Regions from separate parts of the Paenibacillus sp. Y301 genome, predicted to be linked through region 2. Evidence: riboswitches for the same ligand, from Rfam matches in the RefSeq annotation. Region 2 holds a riboswitch; each other region holds the start of a gene.
The links. A riboswitch is a leader RNA that binds a small molecule or an ion and turns the genes downstream of it on or off. The one in region 2 is predicted to bind cyclic di-AMP.
Positions count from the first base shown of each region.

Region 1: linked by a shared signal. The riboswitch ahead of AC1D69_RS16345 (3D domain-containing protein) and the one ahead of AC1D69_RS24050 (C40 family peptidase) in region 2 are both predicted to bind cyclic di-AMP.
Region 3: linked by a shared signal. The riboswitch ahead of AC1D69_RS05730 (TrkH family potassium uptake protein) and the one ahead of AC1D69_RS24050 (C40 family peptidase) in region 2 are both predicted to bind cyclic di-AMP.

Region 1 is NZ_JCAIUL010000009.1:84,931-89,216, forward strand. Features, by position in the region: gene AC1D69_RS16335 (CpsD/CapB family tyrosine-protein kinase) at 1-335, opposite strand, end outside; gene AC1D69_RS16340 (YveK family protein) at 283-1,041, opposite strand; gene AC1D69_RS16345 (3D domain-containing protein) at 1,285-1,929, opposite strand; cyclic di-AMP (ydaO/yuaA leader) riboswitch at 1,941-2,116, opposite strand; gene AC1D69_RS16350 (amino acid ABC transporter ATP-binding protein) at 2,281-3,003, opposite strand; gene AC1D69_RS16355 (ABC transporter substrate-binding protein/permease) at 2,990-4,286, opposite strand, start outside.
Region 2 is NZ_JCAIUL010000024.1:15,980-20,265, forward strand. Features, by position in the region: gene AC1D69_RS24035 (c-type cytochrome) at 1-302, opposite strand, end outside; gene AC1D69_RS24040 (GNAT family N-acetyltransferase) at 426-926, opposite strand; gene AC1D69_RS24045 (C40 family peptidase) at 1,177-1,647, opposite strand; cyclic di-AMP (ydaO/yuaA leader) riboswitch at 1,652-1,788, opposite strand; gene AC1D69_RS24050 (C40 family peptidase) at 2,132-2,599, opposite strand; cyclic di-AMP (ydaO/yuaA leader) riboswitch at 2,604-2,742, opposite strand; gene AC1D69_RS24055 (hypothetical protein) at 2,947-3,771, opposite strand; gene AC1D69_RS24060 (M1 family metallopeptidase) at 3,783-4,286, opposite strand, start outside.
Region 3 is NZ_JCAIUL010000002.1:482,273-486,558, forward strand. Features, by position in the region: gene AC1D69_RS05725 (CPBP family intramembrane glutamic endopeptidase) at 1-1,022, opposite strand, end outside; cyclic di-AMP (ydaO/yuaA leader) riboswitch at 1,454-1,620, shown strand; gene AC1D69_RS05730 (TrkH family potassium uptake protein) at 1,684-3,024, shown strand; gene AC1D69_RS05735 (potassium channel family protein) at 3,064-3,732, shown strand; gene AC1D69_RS05740 (LysR family transcriptional regulator) at 3,862-4,286, opposite strand, start outside.

The DNA of each region.
Region 1 (4,286 bases), on a different contig from region 2:
TTTATAGAATGAATGCAATCTTCCAGCCGAGTTTGATCAACCAGAATGCTGCTCAACCCAACCGAATTGGGAAGATCAAATGCCTTATGTACGGTTGGCGTACGCAGGTCCCCATCCATCAGTAACACAGACCTACCGGTCTCTGCCATCGATATAGCTAGGTTCATGGCCAATGTCGACTTCCCTTCCTCTGGAAGAGAGCTTGTGACTAATAACGACCGAATTTCTCCACCTACTCGGGTATAGCGAATATTGGATCGAATAGTTCGAAAAATAGATGCATTAGCTGATTTCGGTTGTTCCAGGCAATATAGCTTTGGCACTCTCTTCTTCATGTCTAATAACTCCTTCAACTGATTTAGCTTTCGTCCGTACCCGCCGTTTACGTAACTTCAATTTACCCACCGTACCTAGAAGAGGAAGTTGCAGATCAAGCTGAATGTCTTTGGCGCTGTTCACGGTCTTATCCATCAATTCCTTTAAAATAGAAATGGCGATCCCGGCAATCAGCGCTAGTCCAAATGCGACCACCAAATTGAATAGTGGCTTAGGCGATATAGCCTCGGTAGGAACCTTCGCCCGGTCGAGAAGTACAACATTCTCTACCCCCATAATGGATTGTATATTCCCGTTGAATGCCTCCCCGAAACCATTCGCGATATCCGTTGCCTGTTGTGCGTTCGAGTCCGTCACAATAACGGTTGTTAACAGTGACTCACTATTGGTTCTTGTCTTGACATGTTCGAGCAGTTTTTCCGGTGTCATCTTTAATTCGAGCCTTCTAACGACTTCTTCCGCTATCCTACTGCTTCGGATGATCTCCCCGTAAGTTGTTACCAGCTTTTGTCCTGCCATGATGTCATTAATTGCTTTCTCTTGCCTGTCCCCCTGAATAAGAATAGACGCTGTTGCCTCGTATTTCGGTTTCAACACATAATAGCTGACGAAACTGGCGAGTCCCATCGCAGTAATACACAACACAATGATAAACAGCAACCTACGTTTCACTAGTTTCAAAATGCTCCCTAGTTCGAACTCCATCGATTATTTCTCCTAACTAGTTAATGTATTTCTATCCTCTATAAAAATATGATTGTATATTCATATTCTCTTTCTCCCAACATATGTCCAAAGCATGATGAAAAATTTAAATTTTTCGGATTATACTAGTGAAAGGATAACTCTATCTCCCTTTTACCATGTTAGTAATCCAGATAAAAAAAAAGACCGAGAACCCATATTTCTGGTTCTCGGTCTCTTTCTTATCTTAATCTCTAAAACATTCTATTTAATTACATACAATTTAATTTGTTGAAACCCGAATGAACTTACGCTTTTCTGGCTTCCAGGAATAAATATATCAATTCGATTACCCTTGATAGCAGAACCTGCGTCGGTTGCTGTAGCAATAAAGGCATCGTTAGGAAGATTACTATGATTATGTCCAGTAACTAATACTTTCGTTCCCATAGGAATAACATTAGGATCTACTGCAATCGTACCTAGTTTAAGAGGATTTCCGAAATAATCAACGGCTCCCCATTTCCCATTTTCACTTGCAGCAGCTGAGTATGCTGTAGCTTTGACCTGAACTGTTTTACTATAGCTAAAGGTTTTACCCCAAGCTTCTACTACTTTCTGATCTGAAGATACGACTAGGTTAGAATCTGCCGATTTCACAGGAGCAGCGGATGCTGTGTTCTGCACCGTTGGTATGTTTAATTTCATTCCAACATGGATATTGTTTGCTTTCACATTCGGATTGGCATTGATCAACTTATCAAGATTTACACCATATTGTTGAGATAGTTTGTAGAACGTATCTCCGTCTTTGGTGATATGTACAGCATCAGCATGAATCGGTGTATTTTGAACGACCAATGCGACACCCATCGCCGCTACTATCATTTTCATTTTTCTGAATTTCATTGTGTTATGTTCCTCCTTGTTTTTAATGCCTGCGAAGTTAGCTGTCGGATTCGGATTGGGAGTCAACCCTACGCACACGAACTTGTGCGATTCACCCCAAGGTGCGAAGAACGGTTACCCGTTGTTCTTGTACACGCCTATTACATCCCCCACACTTTCTCTTTGAAAGTTTTGGCTCAACAAATATATCACAATTTTGTAACCAGAAAATATGTAATAATTGACAACAGTACTTTAACAACAGAGAATCGCGACTTTTTCGCACAAAAAAACAGACGTAATAATGACTAATATGTCACTTTTACGCCTGCTTAATTACACTTTAATTCATGAGTTTAGTTCAAGTCTACTTTACAATACTTTACTAAGAAATTCCTTGGTACGTATGTTCTTAGGATTACCAAATACCTCTTCAGGTGAACCCTGCTCCGAAATGCGACCTTCGTCTATGAATAGAATCCGATCCCCAACTTCACGTGCGAATCCCATTTCATGGGTCACAATGACCATCGTCATGCCTTCGAAGGCAAGTTTCTTCATAACTTCGAGAACCTCGCCTACCATTTCAGGATCTAGTGCCGAAGTTGGCTCATCAAACAACATGACGTGAGGTTGCATCGCCAGTGCGCGTGCAATCGCTATACGCTGTTTCTGTCCACCTGATAGTTGATTAGGGTATACATCCTTTTTGTCCGACAAGCCGACGGTTTGCAAAAGGTTCTCAGAAATGAGATCAGCTTCAGCTGCAGACTGCTTTTTAACCGTAAGTGGGGCTATCGTAATATTTTGGCCCACGGTTTTATGTGGAAAAAGGTTAAAGTTCTGGAACACCATTCCCATTTTTTCACGCGTTGCATTGATATCATGATTCGGAGCCGTAATAGACTCCCCTTCGAACAGAATCTCACCAGATGTCGGTTGCTCAAGTAGATTTAGACAACGAAGTAAGGTACTTTTACCAGAACCAGAAGGACCAATGACAACGACGACTTCACCTTTATTGACGAACAAATCGATCCCCTTGAGAATGTCTACTTTTCCATATGATTTATGAAGATCTTTAACGGTTATCACTAGCACTCAACTTCCTTTCAACGCGATTCAGAATCTTAGATAAAGTAAATGTCAGTACAAAATAAATGGCCGCAGCAATAATGAATGGGCTAAGACCTTGATACGTTATGTTCTTAACTACACCTGCTTGGTACATAATATCTACCATCCCAATAACCGAGATGATCGATGATTCTTTAATAATGGTAATGAATTCGTTACCGATCGCTGGAAGAACAGCTTTAAATGCTTGAGGCAAAATAATATGACGCATCGCCGTTCCACGTCGCATTCCAAGTGACCGAGCAGCTTCCATCTGTCCTCGATCCACACCTTGAATCCCTGCTCTAAATATCTCAGCTAGATAAGCAGAACTATTGATGGATAATGTGATAATACCGGACTGTAGCGGTGAAAAGTTAATCCCTAACGTTAAAGCTAGTCCGTAATGGATGATCATGAGCTGCACAAGCATAGGAGTACCACGCAATATCTCTACATATGCTGTTCCTAACCACTTCACAATTCGAATATTTGTCATCCGTAATAAAGAAATGAATAATCCAATAATGAAACCAAATAATACTCCTAGTGCGGATAATAAGAGGGTATATCCGATCCCTTTTGCATAGTAGCTACGATATTCCCAAGCCGTAGTAAAAATATTTCCTGAATCCTCTTTCAGATCCGCGTTACCTGCTGCTAATAGACTTGCTTCTTTAACCATTTCATCAATAGCACCTTCACTCTTCATGCGAGCAAGCGATTCATTAACGGCATTCAGAAGCTCAACATTCCCCTTCTTAATACCAATGGCTGCTTGGGACTCAGAATTATCTGGGACAGCTTCGGATAGAACCATCTCTGAGTCAAGATAACCTTGAGCTACCGTGTCTTCTACAATAACAGCATTAACACGTTTCGTCTGAAGCTGTAATATGATATCTGGGATTTTATCCAAAGAAGTCAGTTGTGCACCTGGAATGCTTTGGCCAATTCCTTCTTGAATGGAACCCTTTTGGACACTAATTTTCTCGTTCTCAAAATCCTTCATGGTTGGATATTTATCTTTATCTTCTGCTCTAACGATCATAACCTGTTGCGCTTTATAATAGTTATCAGAGAAATCGATGCTTCTACGACGTTCTTCTGTTGGTGTCATTCCTGAGATAACAAAGTCTACTCTACCGCTCTGTAGCGCAGATAGTAGGCTATCAAATGCCATATCCTCAATAACTAACTCGGCTCCCATATCTTCTGCAATCCGTTTAGCTATAGATATATCGAAACCAACAATTTGGTCT
Region 2 (4,286 bases):
TTTCCTTTAAAAGAAGGCATCATGCCTTTCCCTTTACTTACAAGAGCATATGTCTCTTCAGCTGACATGGTGCTACCAATCTTCTGTAAGTTTGGACCTACCCCACCTTGCAGTTGATCCCCGTGGCAACTTATGCAATTTGCTTTAATAGTAGACTCGGCTACAGTAGCATCTAATACAACTTCAGGCATGCTAGGTTTCGCTTCCTCTGCTACTTGCTCTTTACCAGGAAGTGTAAACATAAGTACAATGGCTACAACACAGGCAGTAAAAAAGAAACCGCTCATGATATACTTTTGCATCTTTTTCGTCCTTTCTATGTAAGCTATTAAGCTGATGATTATATTATAGCGGAACTGGAAGCATTTGTGTCAAAAAAGAGAATTAAATTCCAATATTTGTTGCGATAATCAGTAGAATATGTGCTATTTATCATGGTTATCGCAGGTATTACTATAAACCATGCAATAAAATGGTTTGCTCCCATCTGGAGTCATGCGTTCATATGTGTCTGTAATTTCAAACCCTGCCTTTTGGTATGCCTTAATAGCACGTATATTCCAAGTTAAAACTTCTAAGTCAATTTCATCTTGAGGTTTCCGTCGTTGCGCCTCATGCACAATAGATTGAACAACCAAGTTTCCCATTCCCTGTCCACATAATTTAGGATGTAAGCCAATACCAAGCCTTGTCACCCCTTCTAGTGGGAAGAATTGAGTGAAACCACATAACTCTCCATTCAAGTTGATGATAGAGGCATATTGCTCCTTCCGAAGCATTGGATCTCCAAACTCAATATGAAGCTCCTCCATCTGATTCCAGGGCATCCATCCATAAATACTGTAGGGAGGTGGGTAAACCCATTCAGATATAGCACGAGCATGTTCAGTGGTCATAGAAGTTATGATAAATGGTGAGTTAGTCATATTGATTGTTCCTTTCTTTGAATGAAATGAAGGAGTTCATAATAAATATGTACAATGCTGTACGTAATAACTGTTTACTTATCAGCAGGGTGGTTAATGAAGAGTATGGGCAACTTATCATAAGTATATGAATAAATATATGATGACATGTTAGTAGTTTAGTCAGTTGAGAGTTAGGTACAAATGTGACAAATAAAAAAACCTGTAGTTGAGATTAAGGATCTCATCCACAGGTCGGGTTGTAGAAAAACTATTTGTCTGTAGCAACAGACTCATACGTAGTATTACTCATAATTCTTTTGGCACCAACATAGCGGTTGACATAATAGGATTCACTGAGTGAGTTAATGATAACACCATTGGATGAAGAGGCATGTGCAAACTTACCATTACCAACATAGATTCCAACGTGTGAAACACCTTTGCCACTTGTATTAAAGAAAACTAAATCGCCTTCTCTTAAATCGCTACGACTAACGGCAGTTCCCATACTGAATTGAGATCCGGATTGGTGAGGTAAATCAATACCTAGTTTATTGAATATGTACAATGTGAATCCAGAACAGTCGAATCCATTAGTGTTAACTCCGCCGCCCTTATATGCAGAACCAATTGTTGGTTTGATAGCCTCATCTAGTGTAGAATCCGCGAAAGCGCTACCAGTTCCAATTGAAAATAATAATGTTAATCCTAATACTGTAGTTGTTAATTTCTTCTTCAAAAAAGTTAACTCCTTCCGGTGCCTGCGAGGTTAGCTTAAGGATTCGGTTGAAGGTTCCCTATGATCCCTCTGCTGCAAGATCAATTCACCCAAGACTGGTTCCCCCACTTCCCATAATTGGGAATTCGGCAGATATAATTAACATTAAATGATTACAAAACTTATTACAAAGTTGTTACTAAAAACTTACTGGATTTATTGTAACAAAGGAATGGGAGTTTGGCAATTGTTTCTGTAAACTTTGATGGAATTTATCTAACATTTTACAAAATAAAGGTAGATTACTAGAATACGTGTCCTTAATTGTTTAATTATGGTATTTAGTGGGCGGGGATTATGTGTTGGAAATTAAACTGACTCTTAACTATAAAAAAACATTTTGGTTAATCGTCAACTTTTTCTGACTTCGTACGTCTTAGTATATAAGAAACCCTTAGAGAGACTTCAGCTCATCTAAGGGTCCTAATAATTTATCACATTATATTTAGTTATAAGCTGCAGCTTGATATTTAGAAGTACTCATTACTCTTTTTGCGCCAACATAACGTTTAGAATAGTAGCTTTCTGAAAGTGAACTAACAATTACCCCATGTGAAGAAGAGGCATGTGCAAATTTTCCACTACCTACAAATATCCCGACGTGAGATACACCTTTTCCTGAAGTGTTAAAGAACACCAGGTCGCCAGGTCTCATTTGGCTTTTCGATACAGCGGTACCTGTGTGGTACTGAGAAACAGACTGACGTGGCAAAGTCACGCCTAATTTTAAGAATACATAACGAGTAAAGCCAGAACAATCAAATCCATTTGCGGTTGTTCCACCCGTTTTATATGTAACTCCAATCGTATTGTCAATCACGGAGTCCATCTTTGAATCGGCAAATACGCTACCCGTTCCTATCGTCAATGCAAGAGCCACGCTCAAGGCTGTAGCGACTACATTCTTCTTCAAATCATTGTTCCCCTTCCAATGCCTACGAGGTTAGCTTAAGGGTTCGGTAGAAGGTCTCCTATGATCCCTCTGTTTCGAGATCAATTCACCCATAAAATGGTTCCCCCGTTTCCTGGTGCTTAGGAATTTGGCTGTTTCGTGCACCTGAAAGTGACAAACTACGATGATAAATTTCAGAGGTCGTAATAAAGATTACAAAGTTGTTACTAAATGAGTTTAACAGAGGTTTTACACTTTGGCAAACCTAAACCACACAATAGGACAAGAAGAAACCCACCTTTTTCATCCAAAAAAGGTGGGTTTCTTCTTGTATCAGGGGGCTAAAGATATAATATGCAAATATATATTTATTTTTTTATAAGCTTGGTTGCCCACAAATTATACTGTGAGGTGATGTTCCACATTTTAAATAGACAAGATATTACTGGATATGTTTGTTGCAGAATGAGCGCGAGTATTCCCGTCCAAAAAAGAGAAAAGCCAGTGAATAAGCAAAAGAGAAGTAGATTTAGTCCTCCCAGGAGAAGAGAGATTCCAATCACGGCCAGGACATGTCGTAAACATATCCATATAGATGAGAAGATAGAGACATCTCCAGTTGAGCCAAATTGCATGTACAATACAATCTGGTGGATGATATAGCCGTATATGTACCACCCAACTAACCAGGGGATAGCTTCAGTTAATATACCAGGGGACATAAGTCCGGTCATAGCCATGGAATACAGTTTCGGTACTAACCAATAGGCAGGAATGAGAACTAATACTGTTTCAATCCAATAGAATAACATGACAGGTTTCCAATGACGCTTCATGCCTTGAAAGAAGAAAGCACCCATTTCTCCCTTACGTTCTTGGTGGAGACCGTAAAATATACCAGAATGAATAAAAGGAGTAAGAACCATTCGTAATAGTAGCATTCCTAACAGAATCCAGAGATAGTTATGAACCGTGTGGCTATGGGCAAGGCCCATCTGTCCTTCGACATAGAATAAGATCTGACTTAATTCATTGGGGGGTGGATCAGGATAGCGTTGAAGTAGCGGTACTACCGCCGAATTCACCAAACGGTATAGAAAGTATCCGAATAGCAAGTGGTACAGAAATAGAATGATGACGACGTAGAATTGATTTTTTAGACCTTTCCAACCATGGGCGATATTGCTCCTCACCGTCTCTCACCTCACCAGGATAGACTTCCAAGCAGTGTTTCCACTAACTTGGTGACACTAATATTCCAGCGGGATACCTTCTTGACGTCGAGATCCGCCTTTAAATAGTTGTTGATATATTTGTTCTCTAACACAAGTGTATATTGAGGATCAATCATGGCCCAGGATAGGGGCGACTTGTATTGGAGCTTAAATTGAGCGATATCTCCATTTCCCTTCCATACTTTCTTGAGGGTATGACCATCTGCAAATGTAAAAAGGATGGGGATATTAGGATAATTACCATCTTGTCGACTAACGGTCACATTTGAATCGTATATGGTTCCTGAACTACTCTCCTTTTTCTGTACGGTGATGTCATCTATGGCGAAGTCTGTCATTTGCTTGCCATAGACATATTGATTGAAATAGGTTTGCCACGATTTGCGTGTAACTTGTTCCACAACTTTTTGAAAGTCTCGTGTGGAGGGATGACCAAATCGATACTTCTTGGTATAGGTAGCCATAATTTTATT
Region 3 (4,286 bases), on a different contig from region 2:
AGTCCTGTTTCCTTCCGCCATAAGCCATCTCCACCAACAAGTGAGAAGTACAATAACGCAGCCATAACTAAGGTAAGGAGACCCTGGAATATTAACCCGAACGTTAGACTTAATCCCGTCAGTCCCTCGGCTTCCAAGGCGGGCAACATATTTAATGTGCTTAGCATGGAGACAATGAAATAGAATGAACTCAGGAATATTCCTCGAACAAAAGAGGTATGCTTTCTCGTTATTGCGCTATATACAATAGCAAGTATGCCAAGCGCTAAAGTGAGGAGTCCATATCCGAGCATGGTCATCCAAACGGCTTTGGTGTGTTCTTTTTCTACATAAGATGTATGTTCTGACGGAATCGAAAAGGAAGGTTCAAAGGAGACGATCCTGTCTGATCCGAAAGTGAACTTCAATTGTAATACGGCCTCGCCAATCGTAGTATTTAAGTCCGAATAGGTAAGGGTCGATTTTTTATTTTCTGTGATCTGGAGAGTCTTTGAATCATATCCTAATTGGGTTAGCCATTGTTCTGCAAGTCTTACATTATTTGTTGTACTGATCGATTCCTCTGTAGGTTCAATAAGGGGCGAGTTCTTCTTCTGAGAAAAGGATACGATATCTCCTGTATTCATATGTACATCTATATTAAGGTAGTTATTGGTATTACCTTCTTTCAGACGGACGCGGTAAACTTCGGTTGGATATTTATGATCGAAAGTAGTATTGTATTTCTCCATTAACTTCTCTTTAGATAAATAACCATATAAATCTGAGTCAGATTGATAGGTGACCAAAGTATCATCGGGTTGACTCAATACATGAATGTGAAGTTGTGACTCAGCATATTGTGTGGCCGCGATTCTTGCTTGATCCTTAGTGATTAATTCTTTGCTTGGTTGCTCCAGTGTATCGGATGCGGTGCTGGGGAATACTTGCAATATCATAAACAGAATCAGACCGATAACCCCACATAGACCGAGAACCTTATAGTTGATATTAAGTTTCAAAGGTTGTCCCGTAGAATTCATTTAATTTCCTCCTAAAAGTTTTTGAGCGCTACTTCTTAGAATTACTTCGTAAAAACTTACATCGAAAGCATAAACTTAAAGTTTTTGAGCGTTACTCCTTGGTAATACTTCGTAAAAACTTACATCGAAAGCATAAACTTAAAGTTTTTGAGCGCTACTCCTTGGTAATACTTCGTAAAAACTTACATCGAAAACATAAACTTCGTTAGATGCTCTTATAAGTAACGATAACATAGCATAGCTTCTAGCGGTAAATCCAGCAAATGTAACTCGAAATGGTGCAAAGCAGATGAATAAGAAGGTAATCATACTTATGGAGAGAGAACCACTGTTCTGATACGTTCTTTCGCTTATATTTAACCCATATCCAGTCATTTGTCCAGAAAATCAATTTGTACAGTTACTGGATAAAGATTATAATCGGAATGCAATTTAATAATGCGCCAAATTTTCATATGAAATACGGGGGAACCATTTCTTGTAGAGACGATTTAGTCTATCTACTTGTGGGGTGAATTTCGTTGTTGAATGAACGAATAGGGTAAGCTGTGCATACCCGAATCCGTCAGCTAACCTCGTAGGCGATATGCAAGCAGGAACCAACCGAGAGGCATTGGATTTCCAGTGTCTTTTTTTGTTGATTTAAAAAGGGGTGAAGCGTGTGAAATGGAAGTATAGTTGGTTCAGATTATCCCCTCCACAAATTCTAGTTATTGGTTTCGCTACCATTATACTACTGGGAACGGTATTGTTAACCTTACCCATATCGAATACGACGGGTAAACCCCTCGCCTTCATTGATGCATTGTTTACAGCAACATCAGCGACTTGCGTTACGGGCTTAGTCGTGCAGGACACGGGGACGTTCTTCAGCACATTTGGGCAAGTGGTCATTATTATGCTCATTCAGGTGGGCGGACTTGGATTTATGACGATGGCTACGTTATTCGCCTTTCTGTTGAAACGGAAGATATCCCTACGTGACCGTTTGCTCCTTCAAGAAGCGATGAATCAGGGCTCAATGGAAGGAATAGTACGACTGATTCGAAAAGTATTACTCTTTTCTCTTATTATCGAAGGATCAGCTGCTGTTCTGTTAACTGTAAGATGGGCAGTAGATATGCCCTTTGGAAAAGCTTTATATTTTGGTATTTTTCATGCCATTTCAATGTTTAACAATGCTGGATTTGATCTATTCGGTGACTTCCGTAGCCTTACAGGTTATGTATATGATCCAATCGTCAACTTTGTGGTGATGTTCCTTATTGTATCTGGAGGAATTGGATTCATTGTTCTATCTGACATGGTCGATTTCCGAAAGACGCGTAGGATATCTTTACATTCAAAAGTAGTACTATCCATGACAGCCTTTCTAATCGTGTTCGGAGCCATTGTTATATTTGTATTCGAGTATTCTAATCCAAGAACATTAGGGTCGTTAAATTGGGGTGGCAAAATCCTTGGCTCCCTCTTCCAATCGGTTACACCAAGAACTGCAGGTGCGAATACGCTTGATCTGGGTAATATGAGACAGGCATCTCAATTCTTTATGATTATACTTATGTTCATTGGGGCTTCTCCAGGATCTACTGGAGGTGGGATCAAGACAACAACGTTTACGCTTATTATTGGTGCTGTGATCTCCATGTTACGTGGACGAGATGACATCGTATTGTTTCGCTACCGGTTTGCGCAAGAACGTATATTTAAAGCGCTCACGATTACACTAGTTGCACTTTTGCTTGTAATGAGTGTAGCGATGATACTTTCTACGACAGAAGACAGTAGTTTTCTAATGATATTGTATGAGACAACTTCTGCATTTGGTACAGTAGGGTTAACGATGGGATTAACCACACATCTGACCTTAGCGGGTAAAATTCTGATAAGTCTAACGATGTTTGCAGGTCGCCTTGGACCACTTACACTGGCATATGCACTGGGTCCGAAGAAAGGCAAAGAGTTATATCGTCATCCAGAGGGTAAAATTATTATAGGGTAGAAGAGAAATTGAGATGATTAAAGGAGTATTGAAAGAGAGATGAAGAAACAGCAGTTTGTCGTTATTGGATTGGGGCGGTTCGGGTCTTCTATTGCTCAAGAACTTATGGCACTGAATTATGAAGTGCTAGGGATCGATCGAAATGAAGAGATTGTAAGTGATATGAGTGAGTTACTGACGTATGCTGTTGTGGCAGATGCCTCAGATGAAGAAGTGCTGAAATCGTTAGGTGTTCGTAATTTCGATTGTGGTATTGTGGCTATCGGAGAAGACATCCAGACGAGTATTCTTGCAACCATACTGCTCAAAGATTTAGGAGTAACGACAGTCGTTGCTAAAGCGATCTCTGTTCTTCACGGAAGAGCATTGGAGAAACTAGGAGTAGATCGAGTAGTGTACCCTGAGCGAGATATGGGCATTCGGGTTGCACATCAACTGGTAACTCCGAACTTACTGGATTATATTGAACTTTCGAAAGATTACAGCATTGTAGAGATGAACGCTCCGTTATGTCTTGATGGTAAGACACTCACAGAGATAAATATTCGTACTAGATTTGGCTGTAGCATCGTGGCTTTGCATAGATCAACTGGCATTATTGTGGCGCCTACAGCAATGGATCAGGTTCGAGCAGGCGATATTATGGTCATTATCGGGTCTAACGAGAATATTGAAAATTTTGAGAATGAACTCATGGATGACAATTAAATAGGAATAGAACCACTTTCGGTAGAGGTAGCTAATTTCTCAAAAAAATGCGAACGTAAAACACAGAGAAGGTCAAGGAGATTATCCTTGACCTTCTCTGTGTTTCTTTTTTTGGTGAAATCATAAAAATCATAAATCTAGGCGATTAAATAAGGATTCTGTTTCTTCGATCCATTGCCGTGCAGCCTTACTTAACTCGGTATATTCACCATAGATTAAGGATGTCGTTCGTCGTGTTTCTTTGAGATCAGGGATATGAATAACTTTGAGATCATTATCGTCAATAAGTTGTTGATGTAGATAAGATTTGGGTAATAATGTTACAGCTTTACAAGTAGGTAATAAGCGGACAATCGCTTCAAACGAGTCGATCTCCATTCGAATATCAGGCATAATACCCGTATTCTCAAATAAGTCGTCCATTAATTTACGATACCATGTCCCACTTGAGAAAATAATCATGGGTGTCTCATGTAAATCGTTCATATGAATGGCTGGTGATTCGGCAAGGGGGTGTTGTCTTGGTAGAACTAATTCCAAGTGATCTTCAAATA